One region of the Mesorhizobium sp. BR1-1-13 genome, then DNA from elsewhere that is predicted to be linked to it. Evidence: predicted binding sites of a transcription regulator. Region 1 holds the regulator's gene; each other region holds the start of a gene.
The links. The regulator LexA, encoded in region 1, represses DNA repair genes until DNA is damaged. The targets are predictions, from matches to a motif close to TGTTCNNNNTGTGTTCNG.
Positions count from the first base shown of each region.

Region 2: the regulator LexA is predicted to act here: its motif matches at 4,572-4,589, upstream of parE (DNA topoisomerase IV subunit B).
Region 3: the regulator LexA is predicted to act here: its motif matches at 6,502-6,519, upstream of LB533_RS02640 (ImuA family protein).

Region 1 is NZ_JAIUIH010000010.1:101,925-111,515, reverse strand. It holds gene LB533_RS22025 (LpxI family protein) at 1-13, shown strand, start outside; gene lpxB (lipid-A-disaccharide synthase) at 6-1,184, shown strand; gene gltA (citrate synthase) at 1,258-2,586, opposite strand; gene gltX (glutamate--tRNA ligase) at 2,770-4,194, opposite strand; gene LB533_RS22005 (ComEC/Rec2 family competence protein) at 4,298-6,748, shown strand; gene lexA (transcriptional repressor LexA) at 6,742-7,482, opposite strand; gene LB533_RS21995 (TetR/AcrR family transcriptional regulator) at 7,948-8,619, shown strand; gene kynU (kynureninase) at 8,622-9,591, shown strand, end outside.
Region 2 is NZ_JAIUIH010000004.1:86,558-96,148, forward strand. It holds gene LB533_RS11145 (CpaF family protein) at 1-485, opposite strand, end outside; gene LB533_RS11150 (CpaE family protein) at 482-1,696, opposite strand; gene LB533_RS11155 (hypothetical protein) at 1,721-1,990, opposite strand; gene LB533_RS11160 (type II and III secretion system protein family protein) at 1,995-3,434, opposite strand; gene cpaB (Flp pilus assembly protein CpaB) at 3,497-4,423, opposite strand; gene parE (DNA topoisomerase IV subunit B) at 4,659-6,719, shown strand; gene LB533_RS11175 (FUSC family protein) at 6,758-8,824, shown strand; gene LB533_RS11180 (DUF2336 domain-containing protein) at 8,840-9,591, opposite strand, start outside.
Region 3 is NZ_JAIUIH010000001.1:524,930-534,520, forward strand. It holds gene LB533_RS02620 (LON peptidase substrate-binding domain-containing protein) at 1-347, shown strand, start outside; gene LB533_RS02625 (Trm112 family protein) at 395-646, shown strand; gene LB533_RS02630 (error-prone DNA polymerase) at 716-3,994, opposite strand; gene LB533_RS02635 (DUF6504 family protein) at 3,991-5,466, opposite strand; gene LB533_RS02640 (ImuA family protein) at 5,408-6,478, opposite strand; gene LB533_RS02645 (metallopeptidase family protein) at 6,734-7,156, shown strand; gene LB533_RS02650 (DUF1737 domain-containing protein) at 7,176-7,382, opposite strand; gene LB533_RS02655 (HpcH/HpaI aldolase/citrate lyase family protein) at 7,438-8,334, opposite strand; gene LB533_RS02665 (NAD(P)/FAD-dependent oxidoreductase) at 8,548-9,591, shown strand, end outside.

The DNA of each region.
Region 1 (9,591 bases):
GGCGCATGGCTGACAAGGCCCTGAAGATCGCAATCGTGGCCGGCGAGGAATCCGGCGACCTGCTTGGCGCCGACATTGCGCGTTCGATCAAGCAGTCGACGGGCCGGGAGGTGCAGCTCGTCGGTCTCGGCGGCCGCCATCTGCAGGCGCTCGGGCTGGTCTCGCCGTTCGACGCCGGCGAGATCGCGCTCATGGGCTTCAGTGCCATCCTGCGCGACCTGCCAAGGCTGATGCGGCGGATCGGCCACCTGGCCAGGATGGTCGCGGATGAGAAGCCCGACTGCCTCATAACCATCGACAGTCCCGACTTTTCGCTGCGCGTGGCCAGGAAAGTGCGCGCGGCCAACCCGTCCATCCCGATCATCCACTATGTCTGCCCCAGCGTCTGGGCATGGCGGCCGGGCAGGGCGGTGGCGATGAAGCCCTATATCGACCACATCCTCTGCATCTTGCCGTTCGAGGTAAAGGAGCTAGGCAGGCTCGGCGGACCGCCAGGCACCTATGTCGGACATCGTCTCACCCATGACGCGGGCGTGCTCTCGGCGGCGAGGGCGCAGGCGCAGCCGCGGGATCTTTCGCCGGATCGCGTGAAGACGCTGCTTGTGCTGCCCGGCTCGCGACGCAGCGAAGTGCGGCGGCTGCTCGAGCCGTTTGGGGAGACCGTGTCGATGCTGCGGGCACGCGGGCATCGCCTGCGGCTGATGTTGCCGACCGTGCCGCATGTCGCCGATGTCGTGCGCTCCGCGGTCGCTCGCTGGGACGAGAAACCAGAGATCATCCTCGACGCTGAGCGAAAGTGGCAGGCCTTCGGCAAGGCCGACGCGGCGCTGATTGCGTCCGGCACGGTTTCGCTTGAATTGGCGCTGTCCGATGTGCCGATGATCTCCTGCTACCGGCTGGACCCTGTTGCGCGCATCGTGGCGCCATATCTCGTTTCGGTCTGGTCGGCGCTGCTGCCCAATCTGATATCGGACCGGGCGCTGATCCCGGAATTCTACAACGAGTATGTCAAGCCGAACAATCTGGCCCGCCAGCTCGAAGCGCTGTTCGCCGACACAGGCATGCGCAGATGGCAGAAGGACGGGTTCGCCGAGATCGCGCGGCGCATGACAACCGCCAAGCCGTCAGGCGACATCGCCGCGCAGGTGGTGATGGGGTACATCAAAAGAGTGAGTAGTGAGTAGTGAGTAGTGAGTAGTGAGTAGGAAATGCCGCTCTTTTCCCTACTGACTACTGACTACTCACTACTGCCTTATCCTACCGCTTCGCGATCGGCACGTAATCTCGCTCCGGCGCGCCGGTGTAGAGCTGGCGGGGGCGGCCGATCTTCTGGCGCGGATCCTCGATCATCTCCTTCCACTGCGCGATCCAGCCGACGGTACGGGCGACCGCGAACAGCACGGTGAACATGGTGGTGGGGAAGCCCAGCGCCTTCAGCGTGATGCCGGAGTAGAAGTCGACATTGGGATAGAGCTTCTTCTCGATGAAGTAGGGATCGGTGAGCGCGATCTTCTCCAGTTCCATGGCGATGTCGAGCAGCGGATCGTCCTTGATGCCGAGCTCGCCCAGCACTTCGTGCGCGGTCTTCTGCATGATCTTGGCGCGCGGATCGTAGTTCTTGTAGACACGGTGGCCAAAACCCATCAGCCGGAACGGATCGTCCTTGTCCTTGGCGCGGGCGATGAATTCGGGAATGTGATCGACATGGCCGATCTCGCCCAGCATGTTCAGCGCCGCTTCGTTGGCGCCGCCATGCGCCGGACCCCACAGGCAGGCGATGCCGGCGGCGATGCAGGCAAACGGATTGGCGCCCGACGAGCCGGCGAGCCGCACGGTCGAAGTCGAGGCGTTCTGCTCGTGGTCGGCGTGCAGGATGAAGATGCGTTCCATGGCGCGTGCCAAGACCGGGTTGATCTTGTATTCCTCGCAGGGCACGGCAAAGCACATATGCAGGAAGTTGGCGGCGAAATTCAGCTCGTTCTTCGGGTAAATGAAGGGCTGGCCGATATGGTATTTGTAGGCCATCGCCGCAATGGTCGGCATCTTGGCGATCAGCCGCATCGACGCGACCATGCGCTGGTAAGGGTCGGATATGTCGGTGGAGTCGTGGTAGAAGGCCGACAGCGCGCCAACCACGCCGCACATCACCGCCATCGGATGCGCATCGCGGCGGAAGCCGGTGAAGAAGCGCGACATCTGCTCATGCACCATGGTGTGGCGCGTCACGCGGTAGTCGAAATCGTCCTTCTGCGCCTTGGTCGGCAGTTCGCCATAGAGCAGGAGATAGCAGACTTCCAGGAAGTCGCCATGTTCGGCCAACTGGTCGATCGGATAGCCGCGATGCAGGAGGATGCCGGCGTCGCCATCGATGAAGGTGATCTCGGACTCGCAGCTTGCCGTCGAAGTGAAGCCGGGATCGTAGGTGAAGGCGCCGGTGGTGCTGTAGAGCGTGGCGATATCGATGACGTCAGGCCCGACCGAACCGCTTCGCACCTTGAATTCGTGCGTCTTGCCGGCGAATTCCAGCTTTGCCGTGGCTTCCTGGGTCTTGCCGCCCAGTTCCCGTCTTGTCGCAGCTTCGGTCATTGCAAACTCCTTCTTGTTTCCTCATGCCGGCAAAGGCAAATTCTGCAAAGCGACACGTCGAAGTCACCGAATGCGCGTATTTCGCGACCGCATTTTAGGGGGTGCGTGCCAGATTGGGCCAAGGCCCAATGTTGCACTGCGAAACGCGCCTTTCAATGCCAATCTTCTTGGGCCAGATCGCTCCTAATCGATTTGATCCGCGATGCGCGCCAGGCTCTCCTCGCGACCAAGTACGGCGAGAACGTCGAACACGCCGGGCGAGGTGCTCTTGCCGGTCAAGGCGGCGCGCAAGGGCTGGGCGACGGCGCCGAGCTTGTGGCCGCCGGCCGTCGCATAGTCGCGGATCGCGGCTTCAGCCGAGGCCGCCGTCCAGTCGCCTGAAACCGCCTTGAGGGCGTCGTGAGCGCCACGCAGAACCTTGCGCGCATCGTCATTGAGCAGCAGGGCTGCCTTCTCGTCGATCGGCAACGGCCGCGCGACAAACAGGAAGGCTGCGCCGTCGACAAGCTCGACCAGCGTCTTGGCGCGCTCCTTCAGCCCCGGCAACGCTGCCAGCAACTGCGCCCTGTTCCTGTCGTCGAGGCGTGCGGCCATCGCCGGGCCGCCCTCGAGATAGGGCAGGGTGGCGATGAAGATGTCGAACAGCTCGGCATCGTCCATGCGGCGCATATGGACGCCGTTCAGCGCCTCGAGCTTGGCGAAATCGAAGCGGGCGGCGCCCTTGTTCACGTCGCCGATGTCGAACCAGGCGATCATGTCCTGGATCGACATGATCTCGTCGTCGCCGTGGCTCCAGCCGAGCCGAGCCAGATAGTTCAGCAGCGCTTCGGGCAGGTAGCCCATGGCGCGGTAGGCCTCCACGCCCAGCGCGCCGTGCCGCTTCGACAGCTTGGCGCCGTCGGCGCCGTGGATCAGCGGTATGTGCGACATTGAAGGCACATCCCAGCCCATGGCGTTGTAGATCACGGTCTGGCGGGCGGCATTGGTCAGGTGGTCGTCGCCGCGGATGATGTGGGTGACGCCCATGTCGTGGTCGTCGACGACGACGGCATGCATGTAGGTCGGATTGCCATCCGAGCGCAGGATGATGAAGTCGTCCAGATCCTTGTTGGGAAAGCGCACGTCGCCCTGGACACGGTCATGCACCACCGTCTCGCCCTTGGTCGGCGCCTTGATGCGGATCGCGCCCTTGACGCCAGGAGGCGCCTGCGAAGGGTCGCGGTCACGCCAGCTTCCGTCATAGCGCGGCGGCAGGCCCTTGGCCCTGGCCGCCTCGCGCATTGCCTCAAGCTCGGCAGGAGTCTCGTAGCTGTAATAGGCCTTGCCCATGCGCACCAGCTCCTCGGCCACCTCGCGATGGCGCGGCGCGCGCTCGAACTGCGAGACGGCCTCGCCGTCCCAGCCAAGACCGAGCCAGGAAAGGCCGTCCAGGATGGCGGCCGTTGCCGCATCGGTGGAGCGCTCGCGGTCGGTGTCCTCGATGCGCAGCAGCATAGTACCGCCGGTGTGCCTGGCGTAGAGCCAGTTGAAGAGCGCCGTACGCGCGCCGCCAATGTGCAGGTAGCCGGTGGGCGAGGGGGCAAAACGGGTGACAACCTTGTCGGACATACAACTCTCGGGAAACGTCTGGAGCGAGGTGCGGATCACGCGCACTTTCGCGCGTCGCGCGTTCATGTAGCATAGGGTGTCGAGGGCGCAAGGGGCAGACCCGATGGCTGGAGCGGGCCGGGGCGCGGAGGAAGGCGAGGACGTCGTTACCGGCGTCAGCGAACGCTCTCTCTTTGTCATGCCCGCGCCGGCCTCATTGCCGCTGGCGCCGTCGCCCTTACAGCAGCCCGGCAAGTCGATGCCGCCGGATGTTTCCGCGCCGCCTGGCGTCCCTGCTGTCCGCGCGGCCTCGCGCCTGCGCCGGGAGTTCGGTCGTGCTTCATGGCCTCGCCTGCGCAACGGCGTGGCCAGAGCCGCCGAGCTCGAACTCGATCGGGGCATAGCCTTCCTGCTCGTCCCGGTGTTCCTGGCGTGCGGATCGATTGCCTATTTTTCGTTGGCGGCGGAGCCGGGCTTTGCCAAGCCCGTCGCGGTCGCGATCCTGATGGCACTGTGCGCGCTCGTTTCGCGCTCATGGCCGAAAACGCACCTGTGCTTCATGGCGGCGCTGTTGTGCGCGCTCGGCATGCTCGCCGGCAAAGTCGAGACTTGGCGGGCGGGAACGCGGATGCTGGGCTCGGAAATCTCCACGCAAGTGACCGGCCGCGTCGTTTCGGTCGACCAGATGGAGACCGGCCGCATCCGGCTGACCATCGACGTGACATCGACCGCGCGGCCGAAACTGCGCTACGCGCCGGAGCGCGTTCGCCTTTCGGCGCGCAAGGTGCCGGCTGAAGTGACCGCCGGGTCCCTCGTGACCGGCTATGCCAGGCTGTTGCCGCCAACCGGACCGGTGCGGCCGGACAGCTATGACTTTTCCTTCGACAGCTACTTCGCCGGCATCGGCGCCAGCGGCTTCTTTCTCGGCAACCCCAAAATCGTCTCGGCCGATGACAGGCCGCTGTTGGCTGGCCTTTCAGCCGCGATCGAGAGCGCTCGCGAAACCATTGCCGACCATATCAGAGGCAGCATCGGCGGCGCCGAGGGCGAGATCGCCGCGGCGCTGATCGTGGGTGTGCGTGCAGGTATTCCCGACGAGATCAACGAAGCGATGCGACGCACCGGCATCTATCACATCATTTCCATCTCCGGGCTGCACATGGCGCTGGTCGCCGGCACAGTCATGGGTCTGCTGCGCGGCGGCTTCGCCTTGTTCCCGAACTTCTCTTCCCGTCGGCCGGTCAAGAAATACGCGGCCGCAGCCGCCCTTTTCTCGATCGCTGCCTATCTCGTCATTTCAGGCGTCGTCGTTGCCGCCGAACGGAGTTTCATCATGCTGGCGGTGATGCTGATCGCCGTGCTGTTCGATCGTGCGGCACTCACCATGCGCAACCTGGCGATTTCGGCGATCGCCGTCATCGTGGTGTCGCCGCACGAGGTGGTAGGGCCGAGCTTCCAGATGTCGTTCGCCGCCACCGCGGCCCTGGTCGGCGCCTATGCCGGCTGGTCGGATCGCAAAGCCGACAAAGCGCGGACCCCGCCGCCGCAACGGACCTTGCCCGGCCTCCTGACGCGAAAACTGCTGCTGGCGACAGGTGGGCTGGCAATGACCTCGATCATCGCGGGAAGCGCCACGGCGCTTTTCGCCATCTGGCATTTCCAGCGCGTGTCGCCGCTCAGCCTGTTCGCCAATCTTGCAGTCATGCCGATCGTTTCCGTCGTGATGTTTCTTGCGGTTGCCAGTGCGCTGCTGATGCCGTTCGGGTTCGATGGACCATCGCTTTATCTGATGGGCAAGGGACTGACCGCGATGATCGCCATATCGGGATGGATCTCGCAACGCTCGCCGGTCGACGCGGTCGGGTTGATTTCGCAGCAATCCGTTCTTCTGGTGGCGATCGCCCTGGTCATCGCGACGATGGCCACGACATGGCTGCGGCTGGCGGCACTTCCCTTCGCGCTCGCCGGCCTGTTGACCGTCTCGGACACGCGCACGCCGGACGTGCTGATTTCGGAGGATGCCCGCTTGGTGGCGCTGCCGATCGGCGGCGGCGAGCTCGCGATCAACCGGGCGCGCCCGAACGAATTCACGGTCGACAACTGGAAACGCGCGCTGAAATCCGAAACCATCGTTGCGCCGGAGCTGTTCGGCAGCGGAGACGGACAGTTCGACATCTTCGATCCCGCGCAACTTCCGGCGGGAGCGCCTTTCTATTGTTTCACCGGCCTGTGCATGGCCCGGCATCCCTCCGGGGCGATCATTGCGCAGGTGGAGGATCGCAAGGATGCCTGGAGGGCCTGCGCCTATGCGGATCTGATCGTCATCAACGACCCCGGGGGCTACGACCCCTGCCACAATCCGCTGGTTCTCGTCATCACCAAGCGGCAGCTCGCTCGCAAGGGAAGTGCCGCCGTATTCTTCGACCAGCAATCGGCGACGGCACCGGCCCAGGTCAGCTTTGCCGTCGACAGGCCATATCGGCCCTGGCACGAACAGCGAAAATTTTCACGTGAGGCAAGGGGACTGCCGCCTTACCGTAAACCCGAAAAGCCCACCGCCGAACCCGCTCAGTAGCGCCTGATCAGTCCGACCAGCTTGCCTTGCACCTTGACCCTGTCCGGTCCGAAAATACGTGTTTCATAGGCCGGATTGGCGGCCTCAAGCGCAATCGAGGCGCCCTTGCGACGGAAGCGCTTCAGCGTCGCTTCCTCCTCGTCGACCAGGGCCACGACAATCTCGCCGGGACTTGCGGTGTCGGCGTTGCGGATGATGACCGTATCGCCGTCGAAGATGCCGGCCTCGATCATCGAATCGCCCTTGACCTCCAGCGCATAGTGCTCGCCGCCCATGATCATGTCCGGCGGCACCGAAATGGAATGCGTCTGATGTTGGATAGCGTCGATCGGCACGCCCGCAGCGATACGGCCCATGACCGGGATCGACACCGCTGAAACCGCGTCGTCGTCATTGCCGGCAGCGGGCAGACGCGAAGACGTCGCCGGCTTGATCTGCCGGCTAGGGCTGCCCTGTCCGAGGCTGCCCTGGATGACGCTCGGGGAGAACTTCTTTGCCGCGTTAAGACCCGGCGCGATCGAGTCCGGCAGGCGCAGCACCTCCAGTGCGCGCGCCCGGTTGGGCAGGCGGCGAATAAAGCCGCGCTCCTCCAACGCTGTGATCAGCCGATGAATTCCCGACTTGGAGGCGAGGTCCAGCGCTTCCTTCATCTCGTCGAAGGACGGCGGAATGCCGCTTTCCTTCAGCCGTTCATGGATGAACATCAAGAGTTCATGTTGCTTGCGCGTGAGCATGGCGGCCCCCAAAGGCATTGCACGAAGGGTCTGGAACCAGAATCAGAAAACAAACCCAGAACAAACACTATCTGTTCCAGTTGTGTTCCGCAACCATTTAAAGTTTAATGAATTTGTTAAGGCGGCGGAAACGAAACGCCCTCCCGCAGCCAGCATCCTGCCAACGCGATCCGTCGTCAATGCGCTCTCAGGCTCTTTGAAACTATTTTGGTTAATGGCCTGTGGCCCGGCCGATCTCCACTCTTGGTACAAGCCTGAAAACTGTGTGACCGGCAGGTGCCGGCTGCCTTTCGGGGCGGATCAAAATCTCCGCGGCTCGTGAACGAAACGAAACCAAAATGCCAACTTCCTGCCGGAAAGTGGCCAGACATCACCGGACGCGACGGGCTGCGTTCGTTCGCTCCTTGCTTCCCGTTCGCTTGACTAAACCGTATAATAATGTACGGTTTTCGAAGAGGAACACCAATGACCACGCCGAAGCAGGCCGCGCGACGCGAACGGATAGAGGAGGCCGCCTATGCGGTGCTCCGGGAAACCGGCTACAAAAGCGCCTCCCTGCTTGCCATCGCCAAGCGGGCATCGGCCTCGAACGAAACCCTTTACAACTGGTACGGCAACAAGCAGGTCCTGTTTCGATCCTTGATCGAAGCCAATGCGGGAGAAGCAAGGAAGCTGCTGGAGGACGCTCTTCACCAAGCGCGCGATCCACTCGAAACCCTGAATTCGCTCGGGCCAGTCCTGCTGACCCTTGTGACGGGCGACAAGGCGGTGGCGCTCAATCGCGCCGCAGCCGGCGACGTCAACGATACAGGCACGCTGGGCCAATCGATCGCGCAATTCGGCCGCAATACCATAATGCCGCTTGTCGGCGACCTGCTTCGAACCGCAAGTCGGGCCGGCCTGATCGCCTGTGACGATCCTGTCGAAGCCGCCGACATCTACATCAGTCTTTTGATCGGCGATCTCCAGGTTCGCCGGATCGTCGGGGTGCTCGAGGAGTTGCCTCGGCCGGAAATCGAGCAAAGATCGAACCGGGCGTTCACCCTGTTCTTGCGCCTCTATGCGGCCAGCCCTTGCCCCGGCGGCAAAACAGCCGGCCCGTTTCCGGGGCGCTCTTCTCACCGAGGAACATCGTGACCATGAGCAAAATTCCCGATCTCGCAGCGATCGAGGCAATGGACACCGCGGATCCGCTGCGTGCCATGCGTGACCGCTTCACCTTGCCTCAAGGGGTGATCTATCTCGACGGCAATTCGCTGGGCGCCGCTTCCCCCGCCGTGTTCGGCGAGCTGCAGAAGGCCGCCACGCAGGAGTGGGCGCAGGATCTGATCCGCGCCTGGAACACCGCCGGCTGGTTCGACATGCCGGTCGAACTCGGCGACCAGCTCGGGCGCCTGATCGGGGCCGCCGCCGGCCAGACGGTGGTCTGCGATACCACCTCGATCAACATCTACAAGGTGCTGCATGCGGCACTCGGGATGCGGCCGGACAGGTCGGTCGTCGTCGCCGAGGGGGACAGCTTTCCGACCGATCTCTATATGGCCGAGGGCGTTGCCTCGACACGGCCGGGCACGGTGCTGCGGCTCGAGGGTGTCGATGCGCCGTCCATAGAAGAACTGATCGACGAGCGGGTTGCGGTCATCCTGGTCAACCACGTCAACTACAAATCCGGGCAGCTGCGCGACATGGTCGCGCTGACGCGCAGGGCGCATGAAGCCGGCGCGCTGATCGTCTGGGATCTCTGCCATACCGCCGGCGCCTTGCTCGTCGAGCTCGACCGTTCGAACGCCGATTTCGCCGTCGGCTGCACCTACAAATATCTCAATGGCGGCCCGGGTGCCCCGGCCTTCATTTACGCGGCCGAGCGCCACCATGGCGATGTCCGCCAGCCGCTCAGCGGCTGGTGGGGCCATGCGCGGCCATTCGCCTTCGAACAGGGTTTTGCTGCCGGCACCGGCATTCGCCGGTTTCTCTGCGGCACGCAGCCTGTGCTGTCGATGCGCGCGCTCAAAGGGGCGCTCGATGTCTGGAACGACGTCGACATGGCAGAGGTGCGCAGGAAGAGCATCGCATTGACCGATCTGTTCATCCAGCTCGTCGAGGCAAAAT
Region 2 (9,591 bases), on a different contig from region 1:
TGCGCCTCATCCTTGAACGGGATGTGGACCTGCTGCAGCTTGCCCTTCTTTTCGACGAAGCAGTTCTGATGGCCGTTGATCAGTATGTCGTTGATATCGGGGTCCTTGAGCAGCGGCTCGAGCGGGCCGAGCCCGACCATCTCGTCGACGATGTCGTCGACCAGGGCATCGAGTTCGACGGTGTTGATCGCCATCCGCTCTTCGCGCGTCTTTTCCGACACGAAATCATGCACCTGCCGGCGCATCTCGTCCCTGGGCAGCCGCTCCAGCGCGACAAGATTGATCTCTTCGAGCAGCAACCGGTGGATGCGCACGCGCGCATCGAGCACCTTGTTGGCGCTCTTGCCCGGCACGGCTTCGACTTTCGCCGGCAAGACCTTCCGGCTCGTCGGGATGACGACCGCGTGGTGCGCAACCGCCGTCGGCTCGGCGGAGCGCTGCGGACGCGCATCGCGGTTCTGCAAGGTGGAAAAGCGGCTGCTCATCCGGCCTTCCTCTTCAAAAGGCTCTTGCCGAAGCCGAACAGCGATTTCGATTTGCCCGGCGCCGTCGCCACTTCATCCGGAAGGATGATCTTCTTCAGGTCGTTGACGACGTTGGCATTGGCATCGATCTCGTGCAGCGGCACGCCGCGATCGACAGCCTCGCGCACCAGCCGGTAATTGTTGGCGATGCCGCCGACGAAATGCTCGCCGAGGATTTCCTGGACATCCGCCTGCTTGATGCCGCTGTCGAACATCTTCTGCTCGAAACGGTTGACGATGACGTTCGGCTTCACTTCCTTGCCCGCGGTCTCGTAGACCGCCTGGATCAGCCGTTGCGTGTGGCGCAGGCACGGCACCGTCATTTCGGCGACGATGTAGAGCTTGTTTGAGCCGAGCAGCACCGTCTCCGTCCACGGAAACCAGGTGCGAGGCATGTCGATGACGACATTGTCGAAATAGGCCGAGACGAGGTCCAGCATCCGCACCACGACATCGGTCTTGAACGAGCGCATCTCCGCCGGCTGCGTCGGTGCGGCCAGAACACAAAGTCCGCTGGCATGCTTCGACAGCATCACGTCGAGCAATTGCCTGTCGAGACGCTCCGGCTGGTTCTCGATTTCGGTGATGTCGAAACGCGGCTCCAGGTCGAGATATTCGGCGCAGGCGCCCTGCTGGAAATTGAGGTCGACCACGCAGGTCGAGGCGCCGCGCGTCACTGAATGATGCAGTTGGAACGCGGTCTGCAAAGCCAGCGTGGTGGTGCCGACGCCGCCTGCCGCGGGCATGAAGGTGTAGATTTGCGACTCGGTGTTTTCCTCGCGCCCCGGCCCCTGCAGCGCACGCACCACCGAACGTACGAGATCGGCCGTGGTGATCGGCTTGACCAGGAAATCCGCGACCTTGAGCTGCACGAGGATGCGCGCGGCGGCGGCGTTGAACTCCTGGGTGACGACTACGACCGGCGCCTTGCCTTCCAGACGACGCATAACGCGTTGCAGCGCATCGATCTCCTCAAGCTTCGCCGCATCCATATCGACGATGATCGCGCCGAGATCGGCCTCCTGGACCTCGCCGCGAAGTTCGGTGATGTTCTTTTCCACCGTCGAGAGCTGGATGATCTCCGAGGCGGCAAATGCCGTCCGCGTGTCCTGCACGAAGGTTCTGTCCGTCGATATGAGCAGGATTTTCCTGGTCTTGATGCCGTTTGCCATTTCTTCTCAGCCTGTGATCCCGGATCAATTGTCGGCGCTTGCTTGCGATGCCTTGGCGCTGGCCGCCTGCTCGGCGGTGGCGGGTTCCGTGCTGCCGCGCTGGGCAGGCACGAGAAGCCTGGTGTTCTGGACGCCGTATTTCCAGGGATCGACCATCTGCATGACGGTGTTGGCGGCCTGGGCTTCCCCGACGCCGCTCGTCACGCCTTCGCTGCGCATATAGTCGTCGCTCGTGCAGCCGGCGGTGAAGCCGGCAAGCAGCAAGGCGACGCTCGAGCTCAAGACCATACGCATGGCTTCAGTCCTTCGGCAGGTCGAGAAAATGCCCGACTTTGGTGGCGGGAGCGGCACGCGCGGCGCTGCCATCAGCCAGCGCCAGCGCGCGATTGGTGTCCGACGCCCTCACCTCCTCGGTATTGTTGAGGAAATAATCGACATTGCTGGCAGGCTGCGTGCCATCGGTCGGCTCGGCCATTTTCTTCGATGGATCCACCGGCTTGACCAGGTAAGGCGTGACGATGATCACCAGGTCCGTCTCTCGCCGCTGGTAGGATTTCGACGAGAACAGGGGCCCGAGCACAGGCATCTTGCCGAGGCCCGGTATGCGCGAGGTGGTGATGTCGTTCTGCGACTGCAGCAGCCCCGCGATCATGAAGCTCTGGCCGTTCTTTAGGTCGACCGACGTCCTGGCGCGGCGCACGATGAAGCCGGGCACCGAGATGCTGCCGATATTGTAGGAAGCCGACGCGTCGATCGAGGAGACTTCCGGCGCGATATCGAGGCTGACCAGCCCGTCCTTCAGAACCGTGGGCGTGAAATCCAGGCTGACGCCGTACTTCTTGTAGCTGACGGAAATCTTGCCGTTGTCTTCGGAAACCGGGATCGGAAACTCGCCGCCGGCCAGGAAGCTCGCCGTCTCGCCGGACCGGGCGATCAGGTTCGGCTCGGCCAGCCGACGAGCCAGGCCACGCTCTTCCAGTGCCTTGATGGCGATGTCGATGGAAACGCCGTTCGACAGAAGCCTGCCGATGATCTCGCCGGTCCCCGCCGGCTCAATGGTGCCGGGAGCAATCGTAACGTCGCGTCCGCCCATGCCATAAGCGAAATTGGCGCTGTATTTGGCGCCGAGGTCCTGTCCGGCCTGACGGTTGATCTCGACGAAGCGGACATTGAGCTGGACCTGCTGCGAGGACGAGATGTTGACCGAATTGATCACCTCCTCATTGCCGGAGAAGCGGGTGGCGATCTTGTTTGCCTTTTCGGCGGCGACCGCGTCATCCGCCTCGCCCGACAGCACGACACGGCCATTGGCGGAGCCGACCTTGATTTTGGCGTCCGGCACGCTGGCGCGGATGGTGTCGGCCAACTGGTCGGTATCGAGCGTCACTTCGATGTCTACGGTGCCGACGAGCTGCTTGTTCTCGTTGAACAGGGCGATGCCGGTGGTGCCGAGATTGTTGCCCAGCACATAGAAGGATTTGTCGGTCAGCGGGTTGACGTTGGCGATCTCCGGATCGCCGATGACGATCTGGTAGAAGGCAGCACTGGTCATGATCGTCTTGGGCTTGCCCTTGGCGACCTTGATCGAGGCGTTCTTGGTCGCCGAGACATAGACGATGTCATTGTCCGCCCTGGCCGGGCCGGCGAAGATGCCGGCCGCCGCCATCGTCACCGCCATCGCCACGGCCCGCGCGACGTGCAACCGGCCTGCCACTCGATATTGAAGTTGCCTGAACATTGTTCCCGTCCCGTCCGGTCCCCACCGGTCCTGCTCTGGTCCCACTCAGGAACCTGATATTCCTATTTCTGGTCCCGCGCAGGAACCTGATATTCCTCGGCCGTCGTTCCACGTGTCACGATGACCGTCTTGAATTTCGGCTGCTCCGGCTCCTTTGCCATGGCGTCGAACAGCGAGCCGGCTGCGGCTTGCGCCTTGCCCGCCACCGATCCGCCAAAGGAGGAGATGGTGGTGACACCGTTCTTGCCGTCGCCACCTTCGCTGGCGGAGCGAAGCGACAGCGACAGCGTGCCGACCGTGCGGGCCAGCGCCACTTTCTGCGCGCCTTCGGTGGTCACCTCGATGGTTATGGAATTGGCCACCTGCGGGGTCGTTTGGCGCTCGTCGGCGCCCTGCCCGACGCTCAGCACCTTCGCGTCGGCAACGACGATCTCGGAGGTGATGGTCGAGCCGGCGGCGCCTTGCGCATTCTTGGCCACTTCCTGGATTTCGCCGGCATCGCGCGTCAGCACGACATCGACCCGATCGCCTGGCGTGACGAAGCCGCCGACGCCCGCGATCTCGTCGGTGCGGATGGTGACCGCCCGCATCCCGGGCGTCAGCATGTTGGAGAGCGTGGCGCGGCCATTCGGGCCGGACAGCTTGGTCAGCAGCACCGGTTCGTTGACTTCGATCGGCGACAGCACCACGCGGCTGCCGTCCCCGAGCAGTCCATCGATGGTGGCGAAGGCGCCCTGCGGCAGCGAATCCTGCGGCCACGGGATTTCGTTGAGTTTCGCGCGGTCGAGATCCATCCCGTACCGCAACGGTGCATTCGCCACCACGATTGTCTTGAATTCAACCCTGGGTGCGGCCGGAGCGGTGATCGACGCGGTTTTCTCCTCGGCGTCGGCCCTGGCCTGGCGCTTGACCCAGAAATCGGCGGCAAAGATCGAAATCGCGCCGAAAACGGCGGCGATGCCGATCATCGTTATGGCCTTGCCCCTCACGCCCAAACCCCTGATGCCCGTAGTTTCTTGTTATGTTGGCTCACGCTAGGCGGCATTGTTAAAGAATCAGGAATCTTCTCGCTGGCTATCCGCCCGATTTCCGCCGGCTTGGTTATCGAATGGTTTTAGGATAAGAGGGGGTTAATCCCCGAACGTAACAGGAACCTCCGTCGCTTGGCGCTGAAAAGCGTGGCAGTATCAGCGGGTGATTCGCAGCTTGGGCTCTATGGCAGGCATGGACGACAACAACGATCTTTTCGGCAATCTGGAGAAGCAGCCGCAACCGGTTCGCACACCGGCGCGTCCGGCCGATCCGCTGGTGCAGGCGGCAGCCAAGCGTCCGGCGGCCGCGTCTCGTGATGGCTCAGAGGGCTACAGCGCCGCCGATATCGAGGTGCTCGAAGGCCTGGAGCCGGTGCGGCGCCGTCCGGGCATGTATATTGGCGGCACCGACGACAAGGCCATGCACCATCTGTTCGCCGAGGTCATCGACAACTCGATGGACGAGGCAGTTGCCGGCCATGCCACATTCATCGATGTCGAGCTTTCGGCTGACGGCTTTCTCACCGTGACCGACAATGGCCGCGGCATTCCCGTCGATCCGCATCCGAAATTCAAGAAGCCGGCGCTCGAAGTGATCATGACGACGCTGCATTCGGGCGGTAAGTTCGATAGCAAGGTCTATGAAACCTCGGGCGGCCTGCACGGCGTCGGCGTCTCCGTGGTCAACGCGCTGTCGGATCATCTCGAAGTCGAAGTCGCGCGCGGACGGCAACTTTACCGGCAGCGCTTCTCGCGCGGCATTCCGGTCAGCGGCCTCGAGCATCTTGGCGAAGTTCACAACCGGCGCGGCACCAGGACCCGTTTCCACCCCGACGAGCAGATCTTCGGCAAGGGCGCCGCGTTCGAGCCGGCGCGGCTCTACCGCATGACGCGCTCGAAGGCCTATCTCTTCGGCGGCGTCGAAATCCGCTGGACCTGCGATCCCTCGCTGATCAAGGAAAAGGACACCACTCCGGCCAAGGCTGAATTCCATTTTCCCGGCGGCCTCAAGGACTATCTGAAAGCGTCGCTCGGCGACGAATTCCAGGTGACGCGCGAAATCTTCGCCGGCAAGAGCGACAGGCAAGGCGGCCATGGCTCGCTGGAATGGGCAGTGACCTGGTTCGGCGGTGACGGCTTCATCAACTCCTACTGCAACACCATCCCGACCGGCGAAGGCGGCACCCACGAGGCCGGCTTCCGCAACGTCTTGACGCGCGGCCTGCGCGCCTATGCCGACCTCGTCGGCAACAAGCGCGCCTCGATCGTCACGTCGGAAGACGTCATGATCTCGGCGGCGGGCATGCTGTCGGTGTTCATACGCGAGCCTGAATTCGTCGGCCAGACCAAGGACAGGCTGGCGACCATCGAGGCGATGCGCATCGTCGAGACGGCGATCCGCGACCCGTTCGACCATTGGCTGGCCGACAATCCGCAGGAAGCCTCGAAGCTGCTCGAATGGGTGATCGCGCGCGCCGACGAGCGGGTACGACGCCGCCAGGAAAAGGAAGTGTCGCGCAAGAGCGCGGTGCGCAAGCTGCGCCTGCCGGGCAAGCTTGCCGATTGCACGCAGAATGCGGCCGCCGGCGCCGAACTCTTCATCGTCGAAGGCGATTCGGCCGGCGGCTCTGCCAAGCAGGCGCGCGACCGCGCCAGCCAGGCGGTGCTGCCGTTGCGCGGCAAGATTCTCAACGTCGCCAGTGCCGGCAACGACAAGCTGGCCGCCAACCAGCAGATTTCCGACCTGATCCAGGCGCTTGGTTGCGGCACGCGGTCGAAATACCGCGACGAGGATCTTCGCTACGACCGCGTCATCATCATGACCGACGCCGACGTCGACGGCGCTCACATCGCCTCGCTGCTGATCACCTTCTTCTACCAGGAGATGCCGAATCTGGTTCGCGGCGGACATCTCTATCTGGCGGTGCCGCCGCTCTACTCGATCCGGCAGGGCGGCAAGGTCGCCTATGCGCGTGACGACGCGCACAAGGACGAATTGCTGCGCACCGAGTTCACCGGGCGCGGCAAGGTCGAGATCGGTCGCTTCAAGGGCCTGGGCGAAATGATGGCCGCGCAGCTCAAGGAGACAACCATGGATCCGAGGAAGCGTACGCTGCTCCGCGTCGATGTGATCGATGCCGAGGCCGCTACCAAGGACGCGGTCGATGCGCTGATGGGCACCAAGCCGGAGGCTCGTTTCCGGTTCATTCAGGAACGCGCCGAATTCGCGGAAACGGAAGTGCTGGATATCTGAGCGCAGGCCGGCCGATCAAGGCTTGCGGAGACGCGCGTGTGAGCTGGCAACGGCTGAAAGGCTATTTCGAAGCGGGTCTTGCCGGGCTGACGCAGCCGACCCGGTCGGACTGGGTCTTCGCCTTGCGTACGGTCTCGGCCGGCCTGATCGCGCTTATGGTCGCCTACGCCCTCAAGCTCGATCACCCGCAATGGGCGATGATGACGGTGTTCATCGTTGCCCAGCCGGTCGCAGGCATGGTGTTGGCGAAAGGCTTTTATCGGTTGCTCGGCACGCTGGCGGGCGGTGTTGCCGCAATTGCCATCACCACTGTCTTCGGCACGAATCCCTGGGTGCTGGTGACGGTGCTTGCCCTATGGATCGGCATTTGCACCTTCGTGTCGTCGCTGCTGCGCAACCCGGAAGCCTACGGGGCGGCGCTGGCCGGCTACACCGCCATGATCATCAGCCTGCCGGCGTTTGGCCAGCCGCATCTCGTTGTCGACCTCGCGGTCGCGCGCTGTGCCGAGATCGTGCTCGGCATTCTCTGCGCCGGCCTGACCAGCCGGCTGATCCTGCCCAAATTGGCCAGCGAGGCCATCATCTCGCGGCTGAAGCGCTGCATTCTCGACCTTGCCACCTATGCCGGCGGCGCCTTTTCCGGCGGCGACACGGCAATGCTTTCCGGCCTGCATCGGAAGCTGGTCGCCGACACCCAGACGCTCGCCGAGATGCGCGCCTATGCCAGGCTGGAGGCCCCGAGCTTCGCGCCGCGCGCCCATCCGGTCCGGCGCACCATTGGACAACTGCTTTCAGCCCTGTCCGCGGCCCGCGCGCTGCATTCACACGCCGCACCGAAGAACGCGGCGCTCATTCCGATGCGCTCGGAGCTGCAAGCCCTCGTCACTGAATTGGCAGCGACGCCGGGCGCACTCGACGACACGGCGCCCTGGCTGGCACGGCTCGACGCGATCGGCGCCAAAGCGACGCAAATGCCCGGCGCCTTGGCCGACCAGGACGGCGACAGGGTCGGCACCGTCACCCGGCTCACCATCGCCGCCGATTTCGCCGAAGCGCTGAAGCAGGCGCTGCGCGGTCTCGATGCCTTGCGTGCGCCCGTTACGCGGCCTTCACGCGAACGCAGGCCCCCGGCGCTGGTGGTGCATCGCGACTATCACGGGGCGAGCCGCAACGCGGTCCGCGCGGCACTTGCAACGCTGCTGGTCGCCGCTTTCTGGCTGACGACGAGATGGTCGGAAGCCGCCGGCACGGTCATTCTGGTTGCCGTCGTGTCGAGCTTGTTTGCCGCCCGCCCCGATCCGGTGCGGGTAGCCTGGGGCTTCTTCGAGGGAACACTGTTGGCCCTGCCCTTTGCCTTTCTCGTCGGCGAGATCGCGCTTCCCGTTTTTCCTGGTTTCGGCTGGTTCATGCTGTTCGTCGTACCGATCCTGGTGCCGGCGGCGCTCGCCATGGCCAATCCCCGCTATGTCGGCGTGGCGACGGCCTTCGCCATCAATTTTCTTGCTTTCCTCAGCCCGCACCAGGCGATGACCTACGATCCCGGCCCGTTCTTCGCCGGCTCGGCCTCGATCCTGGTCGGCATCCTTTTGGCAATCGGCGTCTTCATCGTCGTGCTGCCCGCCGACCCATGGCTCGCAGCGCACCGCATCGTGCGGGCCATGCGCGAGGATCTGGCGCGGCTTTGCCTGCACGAGCGCGTGCCGCGGCGTTCAGCCTTCGAGAGCCTCGCCTATGACCGCATCAACCAGCTGATGCCGCTGGTGCAGACCAGCGGCAGGAAGGGTGAAGCGGTTCTGGGCGGCAGTGTCGCCGCCGTCACCGTCGGTCTGGAGATCCTGCGGCTGCGCGCTGCCGGGCAAAGCTCCGCGATCCCGTCCGAAACCGCGCTTTCGATTGCCAACTTCCTCAAGGGATTGGCGCGCGAACTGCTTTTTCGCCAGCCCGGCGATCCGCAGACATCGACCGTCGCCGTCGCCCGGCAATATGCGGCGGGCATCGCTCAGCGCAACGGCGCCGGCGACATGCTCCAGATCGCGGCATCGCTGCGCATCATCGCTGCGGCCATGGAGGATTTTCCTGAATTCTTCGCCCGGCAGCGAAGCTAGGCCCGTTCGCCGATCCTATGCGGCGGCGATAGCCAGCGCGTGTCCGCGCGCGTTTTCGCGCAGTGCGTCGAGATGGATCGAGCGGACCAGCCCGGCGAGCTCGCCCTGAGTGGCTTCCCCGCCGAGTTCCTTCAGCATCAGCCAGCTGACCTCCTGGACGCCGGCAACACGCTTGCCATTGGCCACTTCCCGCCAGATTTTCAGCGCGCGCAAGATGACCGCGTGCGTGGCGGCAGCCAGGCCGGCACTGCGGAACAGCGCCTGCAAGGCCACGTCGTGTCCGCCGGCCAGCAGTGCCCTCACTCTTTGGGCGGACTGCTGGCTGAGCGCGACCAGCGCCGAGCCGAAGAAGTCGACCTTGCCATGTGCGATGGTGCGGATGAGGAAGCTCGCGGTGAGATCGCCGCGTAGCCTGAGATGCTCGATCAACGCCGCATGTTCTTCCTGGCGCGTGCCCTCGATCAGCGTCACGCAGGCCTTAACGCAGGCGTCGCGCATGACGCGGTCGGCCCGGGCGGCTCCCATCAAGGCCATGACCAGCGGCGAGGTCTTGAGCATCTCACCGAGTTTGACGAGCAGCATGTGCCGGCAGTCGGCAGGCAGGCGTGCATCCGATATAAGCGCCTCGCGCACCAGCGGCAGATGGCCGTGGCGCTCGGCCATGCGGCGGAAACTCAACGAAGCGATATCGGCGCCGCTGTTGGCCAAAAGCACGGCGCAGGCCTCCGCCTCGCCGATCTCTGCGATAGCCGCCGACAGCGCCATCG
Region 3 (9,591 bases), on a different contig from region 1:
CCCATGAGCTGACGGTCAAGACGCCGTTCCGCCAAGGCAAGATCGCCCCCTTTCTCGCCGATCTCGACGACGACCAGGCGGCCGCCGAGGTCGACCGGCCGGCGCTGCTGCGGGCGTTCCGCTCCTATCTGCAGGCCAACGACCTGGAGGCCGACTGGGAAAGCGTCAGCCGTGCCGAAAACGCCATGCTGGTCAACGCGCTGTCGATGATGGCGCCCTATGGACCGGCCGAGAAGCAGGCGCTGCTCGAAGCGGCCGATCTGAAAACCCGCGCCGAAACGCTGATCGCCATCACCGAAATGGCGCTGGCGCGCGAGAACGAGGATTTTGGCTCGAGCCTGCAGTAAGATGCGTCGATATCGGGTGATGCCGGCCTGCAGATGGAGAGGGCACCATGGCGACGGACGGACGGGACGGCAAGAACACGAATGTCGACCCCAGGATGCTGGAGCTGCTGGCTTGCCCGCTGACCAAGGGGCCGCTGGCCTGGGATCCCGAGCGCGGCGAACTGATCTCGCGGGTCGCCAAGCTCGCCTATCCCGTGCGCGACGGCATCCCGATCATGCTGCCTTCGGAGGCGCGGAGCATCCCGGCGGAAGACGTGCTGTCGCCGCCCCGGCTGGGCGGGCCGGGCAATTCGACGTGACGTTGTGGCTGAGTGAGGCGGTTCTTAAGGTCTGCGTTCTACGGCGCTGTCCCGCGACGCTCCTGAGCATCATTGAAAATTCCGCCCCTTCGGCATGACCTCTTCCGCCTTTCCCGACAACGTCGCGATGTCCCGTCGCGCAGCCGCGTCGGGCGTCACTTCCTCCAGCAACACCGTCAGCCAGGGCGTCAAATCCTCGATCTTCTCGGCGACGATGTGGACGACATCCGATTCCGACTGCAATTTGCCGGTGACCTTGACGAAGCGCGCGCCCATGACGATGGGCCGGAAGCGGTCGAAGGTCCGCTCCCAGAAGATGACGTTGGCGACCGCCTCGTCATCCTCCAGCGTCAGGAAGACCGCATTGCCCTTGCCGGGGCGCTGCCGCACCAGAACGAGCCCGGCGACCGAGACGCGCCGTCCGTCGCGTACGGAGCCCAGCCTGGCATTGGGCGTGACCCCGGCCCGGTCGAGCCGCTCGCGCAGGAAGGCGACCGGGTGCGCCTTCAAGGAGAGGCCGAGCGAGCGATAATCGTGGATGACATGCTCGCCGAGCGGCATTTTCGGCAGCTTCGTCTCCGGCTCCAGCTCGCGTAGCCGCAGCGCCGGCTGGTCGAAAAGCGGCAGCTTTTCGGCGGCACTCTTGCCGTCGAGGGCGCGCACCGCCCAAAGTGCGGCGCGGCGGTCGAGGCCGAGCGAGCGGAAGGCATCGGCCTGCGCCAGTCTTTCGATCTCGGCGACATCGAGGCCGGAGCGCAGCCAGACATCCCGGACGGATGCGTAGCCTGAACCGCGCCGCTCGACGAAGGCGTCCATGCGCTCCTTGGAAAGTCCCTTGATCTGCCTGAAGCCGAGCCGCACCGCGTGCTGCGTCGCGATGACGCCGCGCATTTCGGCATGGCGCGGCAGGATGCGGGCCGGGTCGAAAGCCGCCTGCTCCAGCGTGCAGTCCCAGACCGAGAAATTGACGTCGACCTCGCGGATGTCGACGCCATGGTCGCGCGCATCACGAACAAGCTGGGCCGGTTGGTAAAACCCCATGGGCTGTGAATTCAGGATCGCGGCGCAGAACACGTCGGGATAGAAGGTCTTGAACCAGCAGGAGGCATAGACCAGCAGCGCGAAGGAGGCGGCATGGCTTTCGGGAAAGCCATATTCGCCAAAACCCTCGATCTGCTTGAAGCAGCGCTCGGCGAAGTCCCGGGTGTAGCCCTTGCCGACCATGCCGTCGATCATGCGCCGGCGGTAATTGCCGATCGTGCCGGTGCGCTTGAAGGTTGCCATGGCGCGGCGCAACTCGTCGGCCTCGCCCGGCTTGAAGCCACCGGCCACGATGGCGATGTTCATCGCCTGTTCCTGGAACAGAGGAACGCCCAGCGTCTTGCGGAGGATCGCCTCCAGCTCCGGTTTCTGATACTCGGGCTGCTCCTTGCCTTGCCGGCGGCGCAGATAGGGGTGGACCATGTCACCCTGGATCGGACCGGGCCGCACGATCGCCACCTCGATGACGAGGTCATAGAATTTTTTTGGTTTGAGACGCGGCAGCATCGACATCTGCGCGCGCGATTCGATCTGGAAGACGCCGATCGTGTCGGCGCGGCCGATCATCTTATAGACCTGCTCGTCCTCTTCCGGCAGGGTGGCAAGGACATAGGGCTGCCCGTAAGGGTCTCGCGCCTGCGGATAATGCTCAGTCAGCAGAGTGAAGGCGCGCTTCAGGCAGGTCAGCATGCCGAGTGCCAGAACGTCGACCTTGAGGATCTTGACCGCGTCGAGATCGTCCTTGTCCCATTCGACCATCTTGCGTTCCTCCATCGCCGTCTTGACGATGGGGACGATCTCGTCGAGCCGGTCGCGGGTGATAACGAAGCCGCCGACATGCTGGGAGAGGTGACGGGGAAAGCCCATGATCTCGTTGGCGCGCTCCATCACATGTCGCGATATGGGATCGGCGCGGTCGAGGCCGCCGGCCCGGGCTTCCTTCTCGCCAAGCTCCGAGGTCGACCAGCCCCAGATCGAGCCGGAGAGCGATGCCCTGACATCCTCGGACAGGCCCATCGCCTTCGACACTTCGCGCAGCGCCGAGCGGCCGCGATAGCTGATGACGGCGGCGGCCAGCGCGGTGCGCTTGGAGCTGTATTTCTCGTAGATATATTGGATGACCGTCTCGCGCTTTTCATGCTCGAAATCGACGTCGATGTCGGGCGGCTCGTTTCTCTCCTCGGAAATGAAGCGTTCGAACAGCGTATCGATCCGATCCGGCCCGACCTCGGTGATGCCGATGCAGAAGCAGACGACTGAATTGGCGGCCGAACCGCGTCCCTGGCAGAGAATGTCCTGGCTGCGGGCGAATGTGACGATGTCGTGGACGGTCAGGAAATAACGGGCATAGTTCAGGCGCTCGATGAGGGCGAGCTCTTCCTCGATGCGCTTCGTCACCGATTGCGGCACGCCCGAGGGATAGCGCCTGGCCGCCCCCTCCCGTGCCAGCCTTTCCAGCTCCGCCTGCGGGCCGAGGCCCGATTGCGTCGGCTCGTCGGGGTAATTGTACTGAAGGTCGCTGAGCGAGAAGGTCAATTCCTGCGCGAAGCGCAGCGTCTCGGCCAGCGCGTCGGGATGCCTGCGGAACAGGCGCGCCATCTCCAGCGGCGGCTTCAGATGACGTTCGGCATTCGCCGTGAGTTCCAGCCCGACCTCCGAAACGGGAATGTTGAGGCGGATCGCGGTCAGCACGTCCTGCAGCGGGCGGCGTTCGGCCGTGTGGTAGAGAACGTCGTTGGTCGCCATCAAGGGCAGGCCGGCACTCTCGGCCAGCGCCGCCGCCTGCTCGATCCTGAAGCGGTCGTTTCCCGCATAGTCGGGCGAAACGCCAAGCCGCAGGCTTTCGCCGAAACGGTGCTTGAGCTCGCCAAGCAGGGCCAGTGTGCCCTCGGCCCCCGTCGTCAGGTCGGGCAGGACCGCCAGCGACATCAGATCGCCCCATTCCAGAAGGTCGCTGCGCCTCAAAAGGGTCGCGCCCTTTTCGGTCTCCTCGCGCAGATTGGCTTGCGTGAGCATGCGGCACAGATGCCCCCAGCCCTTGCGGTTCTGCGGATAGGCGAGAATATCAGGCGTGCCGTCGCAGAAAACCAGCCGGCAGCCGGGGTGGTAGGCAAACGTCTCGACCTTGGCCTGCTGCCAGGCGCGCACCACGCCCGCCACCGTGTTGCGGTCGGCGAGCCCGATCGCGGAGAACCCCATGAGCTTGGCCGCGACCACCAGCTCTTCCGGCTTGGAGGCGCCGCGCAGGAAGGAGAAATTCGACTGGATGCCGAATTCCGCATAGGGAATGGCGGTCAGCGCGTTCATGCGAAGACCCCGTGCAGGAACCAGCGCGGCGGGATTTCAGAGCCGCCATAGAGACCTTGCCGGTAGAGCCAGTAGCGGCGGCCGTCGGCATCCTCGATGCGGAAATAGTCACGTGTCGACGCCGCCTCGTCGCTCGAAAATTCACGCCACCATTCCGGCGCGATGCGTTCGGGCCCTTCTGCCCGGGTGACCCGGTAGAGCGCGCGCCGCCAGCGGAAATTCAGCGGCGGTCCCTCGGGCATTTCGGTGGCCGGCACCTCGATCGGCTCGGGCGAGCGGAAAAGCCGGATCGGCCGCTCCGGCGGGAAGATGGTCATCGGCGCCTCAATCCTGTCCGGTTTCTTCGGCGGCGTGGTGCGGCGCGGGGTTTCCGTGAAGGGGATGGTGACGACGGCACGCTCGGGCAGATGGCTTTCCACGGCGACCGGCTTGAGAACCGCTCCCTCGCCGAGCCGGGCGCGGATGCGGTCGGCGAACAGCGCGATATCGGCGCCGTCGTCGGTCGTTTCGCCTGTCAGGTCGGCCTGCGGCATGTCGAAGGCCGCCGCCGCCAGCACCGAGAGCCGCACCAGGTCGAAGCCATAGCCGGCATCGATATGCTGCTCGAGGGCGGCCAGCCGCTCATGGAACAATTTCTGGATCAGCCGGGGTTCGCGCATCGGCCGCGACGTGCCGAGCGCGATGCGGCTGACGGCGCCGTCGACGCGGAACAAGAGCAGCGCCAGGCTTCTCGCGCCTTCGCCGCGCCGCTCGAGGTCGATCTTCAGGGTCGTCGCCAGCATGCCCACCAGCCGTTCTATGTCCTCTGTCAGCGTGACGGGCTCGGCCAAATGGCGTTCGACCGAAAGCGGCGCGACGGGCAGGCGCGGCGACACCGCTTCGTCGAGACGGCCGAGCGCCTGGTCGAGGCGCAAGAGCAGGGAGGCGCCGAAGCGGCGGGCGAGCGGCGCGCGCGGCGCGGCCAGGACCGCGCCCGCCGTGCGCAGGCCCACGCTTTCCAGGCTGGCGCGGGTTTCCGGCGCGATACGCAGCGCCGCCAACGGCAAGGGCGCCAGAAGCGCTTCCTCCTCGCCGCCGGCAACGATGCGGTCGCCGCAGAACCGCGCCGCCGCCCAGGCGGCGCCGGGCGTCGCGGCAAGCCCGGCGCGGACGTCGAAGCCCTGATGGAAGAAGCGCGACAGGATCTCGTCCAGCATGGTGCGTTCGCCGCCGAAAAGATGGGTGCAGCCGGTGACGTCGAGGAACAGGCCGTCGGTCCCGTCGAGCGCCACCAGCGGGGTATAGCGGTCGCACCAGTCGGCAAGGCCTTCGAGCAGGCGCCGGTCGGCTTCGGCATCGGCCTCCATTATGTCGATCGACGGATGCATGGCGCGCGCATCGGCGATGCCCATGCCGGGCTTCAGATGCAGCGCCTCAGCCCGCTCGTCGAGGGCTAAGATGCGCTGCGCGTTGCTGTCGCGATGGCTGATCACCAGCGGCCGGTGATCCGACGGCCGGGAACGCCAGGACCGCCCCAGGCGCTGCCGCAGGATCCGTTCGGCCGCGAGATAGGGAAACCACAGGGACAGGATTCTTTGCTCGTTCTTCCCCGGCCCTTCTTTCCCCAATCCTTCTTTCATCGAATATGCGTTCATCGGGGTTCCACTCCAATATGAATTGTCCTGGCAGGGCCGTGCGGCTCTTGCCGATGCTGATGGTGAAGGCGGGGCGGCCGATCGAGCCGGCAAGCGGCCCGGCCACCGTGTCGCGCGGCCCTGCCGGCGCCGCCGAGACGATGAGGCGGACGGGCGCCGCCGTCGGTTCGGGTTCGGCCGCCTGCCGCAGCAGGAAGACCGGTCGGCCGGCGCTCTGCGCGCGGGCGTGCAGCCGGCGCGTCGCGGTCAGGTCCAGCCGCTGCGGATTGCCGCGGACTTCAAGGATGACGGCGGCGAGCGCCGTCATGCGGGCCGCCTCCTCGGCGACCCACAGCGCATCGGCGAGCCGTGGCGCCTCGGAAAACAGCAATTGCTCCGGCTCGATGCCGAAGGCGGCGTGGAGGCCCCGGGCATAGGGAAAGCCCGCCTCGCGAAAAACCTCCTGGGTGCCGATCCACAGCACCGGCGATCGCGGCCCTTGCTTGAGGATCAGGCTGGGCTTGAGGATCAGGCTGGCGAGCGACAGGGCGAAGCCGGCGACGGCGCCGGCATCGCGGGTCTCGACGCCATGGATTTCGCTCAAGGCCGCTTTCGGCAGGCCGCCGCCCAAATTGCCGCCCCAATCGCCACCGAGGGCGGCATCGAGACGGCCGATGCCGGTGCGCAGGAAAGCATCCGGCCTGGCCACGGCGATGCCGCGCCGGACCACGGTGCGGTCCGCGTCGGCCATGCCGGCGCCGGAAGCCGCGCCGGCCGGCGCCTGCAGGCGCTCGGGCAGCGTTCCCTCGATTTTCGAGATCTGGCGGCGCAGGGCAAAAACAGTCTCCCGCGCCACGGCGGTCATCGCCATGACGGTCAGCTTCCACTCACAATTGTTCCTGTTATGTTCCTATTGATTCCAGAGGCGACCCGAAGAGTCAAGCAGACTCATGGGGAATTTATTCCTCTTCAATAAGAAGGTTCAACGCGAGTCGGCAAAGCCGGTCAGCGCCGCAAGCCATGCGAAACGGCTCCCCGGCGCCGTAAGCAATTCCCCGGGGTTGGCCGCCGCGTCATTTGCCGATTGTGGCGCGAAAGCCTATATGCCGGGATCAAAGGACAAAGCATGGCCCGCATCTACAAGACCCGCATTTGGCACGACCAGCTTTCGCCGTCGATGGACGAGATAGAGTTCCTGGCGCTAGAGGCCTACGCCCATCTGCCCGAGGATTTTCGCAAGCTGACCGGCGAGATCGTCATCCAGATCGCCGAATTCCCCACCGACGAGATCATGGACGACCTGTCGCTGGAAACCCCCTTCGACCTGCTCGGCCTGTTCGAGGGACGCGGCATTGCCGAGCGCTGGAACCCGCAGACCGGCGAAGGCCCGAACCGCATCACGCTCTACCGCCGCGCCATCCTCGACTACTGGGCCGAGAACGAGGAGACCTTGGGCGACATCGTCACCCATGTGCTCATCCACGAGATCGGCCACCATTTTGGCCTGTCGGACGACGATATGGAGAAGATCGAAGAGGCAGCCGAGTAGGCCCCTTCAGCGCTTTCGCCTACCAGTCGCTGAGCTTGGTGTCCGGCCCGTATTCCTGGCCCTCGACATCCTTCACCACGGCCTGGCCGCAGCGCATGGTCTTGGTCTTCTTGTCGTAGGCGTAGGTGGGCGAGCCGAACAGGTGCCAGCCCTTGTTCAGCGCCGCCGTCACCTTGTGACAGAAGCTGGCGTCGTCCGGAGCGGTGAGAAAGCGGTAGAGTTTCATCATTCAATTCCTGTCGTCAGTCCATCGCCCGCGATCGGCAATCCAACACGGCACATCATGCGCCGACGGCCGCCGTCTTCGCCAGCAGTTTTTCGGCCTGCGCAAGGTGCAGCCGTTCGACCATCCTTCCCTCCAGCGCAATCACGTTCTTGCCGGTGTTTTCCGGAAGCGCAAAGGCCTGCTTCACTGCGCGGGCCTTGGCCACCGCCTCCGCCGATGGCGCAAAGGCGCGGTTCGCCGCCTCGATCTGGGCGGGATGGATGAGCGTCTTGCCGTCGAAGCCCATGGCGGCCGCTTCCGTGCATTCGCGGCTGAAAGCATCGAGCGCGCGAAAATCGTTGAAGACCCCGTCGACGATATCGAGGTCGCCGGCACGCGCCGCCAGCACCATCTGCATCAGCCACGGCAGGAGATAACGCCGGTCCGGCGTCGCCAGAATGCCGGTGTCCTTGGTCAGGTCATTCGTTCCGGCAACGAAACAATCAAGCCGTGAGGCAGGATCGCGGCCAAGTTCGGCGATGGCGCCGACATTGAGCACGGCCTTGGGTGTCTCGATCATCGCCCATAGTTTCACGCTGTCGGGAACGGAATTGTCGTCGAGCACGTCACCGGCCTCGAGCACGTCGCGGGGCGTGTCGACCTTGGCCAGCAGGATGCCGTCCGGCTCCGCCTTGGCCGCCGCCAGCAGGTCGGCGCCACCCCATTCACTCGAGAGCGCATTGATGCGCACCACCATCTCGCAGCGCCGGCCACTATGGTTGGTATCAGGACGACTGCTGAAGATGCCGGCCAGTCTTTCGCGCGCCACGGCCTTGTCGGCCGGGGCGACGGCATCCTCCAGGTCGATGATGACGGTGTCGCAGACAAGCTGCGCCATCTTGGCCAGCGCCTTGTCGTTCGAGGCGGGGACATAGAGCACCGAGCGGCGCGGGCGGTAGGGATCGGTCGTCATGCCAAATCTATGCCGCCTGCCGCGGGTTGAGGCAAGGGAGCAGGCGGCATCGCGCGGCGCTCTACCGGCGCTACCGACATGGGGCTCGGCATCGTGCTGGCCCTCCTGAAAGCGCAGGATGGCACGATCAGGCCGGTTGACTCCGAGCGCGGCACGCGCTTCGAGATTGTTTTGCCGGTCGCGTAAGGACGCCGGCAGCGATCGGAGAAAAAAGTGCGCTACGACATTGTCATCATCGGCGGAGCCATCGTCGGCTCCTCGATCGCCTATTATCTGCGCGAGGAGGGCTTTTCCGGCAGGATCGCGCTGGTCGAGCGCGACCCGCAATTTTCCCATGCGGCGACGACGCTATCCATGGCCTCGATCCGCCAGCAATTCTCGATTCCGGAAAACATCCGCCTGTCGCAATTCACGCTGAAACTGTTCCGTCGGCTGAAGGAAGAATTCGGCGCCGACGCCGACATCGGTTTTCGCGAGGGCGGCTATCTTATTCTCGCCGGCGAGGCCGGGCTGCCGATCCTCAGGGCCAACCACGAGGCACAGCTTGCCGAAGGCGCCGACATTTTGCTGGAGGACGCCGAACAGCTCGTGCGCCGTTTCCCTTGGCTGTCGGCCGAGGGCATCACCGCCGGCGCCTATGGCCGCAGCGGCGAGGGCTGGTTCGACGCGCATGCCATGCTGACGCTGTTCCGCAAGGCGTTGCGGGAGAAGAAGATCGACTTCATCAACGCTTCGGTCACCGGCATCGAGCGGCAGGGTGCCCGCGTTACCGGCGTCAGCCTCGACAATGGCGAACGGCTCGAGGCGGGCATCCTCATCAATGCCGCAGGGCCGAATGCCGGTAAGGTCGCCGCACTCGCCGGGCTGGCGCTGCCGGTCGAGCCGCGCAAGCGCAACGTGTTCGTCTTCGAGGCGCGTGAGAAATATTCCGACATGCCGCTGCTGGTCGATCCCTCCGGCATCTATGTCAGGCCGGAAGGCTCGGTCTATCTCACCGGCGGCGCCGAGCCGGAAGAGGGCGACGGCCCGGCCGATGCCGCCGATTTCGACGTCGACTGGCCGCTGTTCGAAGAGGTGATCTGGCCGGTGCTGGCGACCCGCATCCCGGCCTTCGAGGCAATCAAGCCGACGCGCGCCTGGGCCGGTCATTACGACTACAACACGCTCGACCAGAACGCGGTGATCGGCCCGCATCCCGAAGTCGGCAATTTCCTCTTCGCCAACGGCTTTTCCGGCCACGGCCTGCAGCAGGCGCCC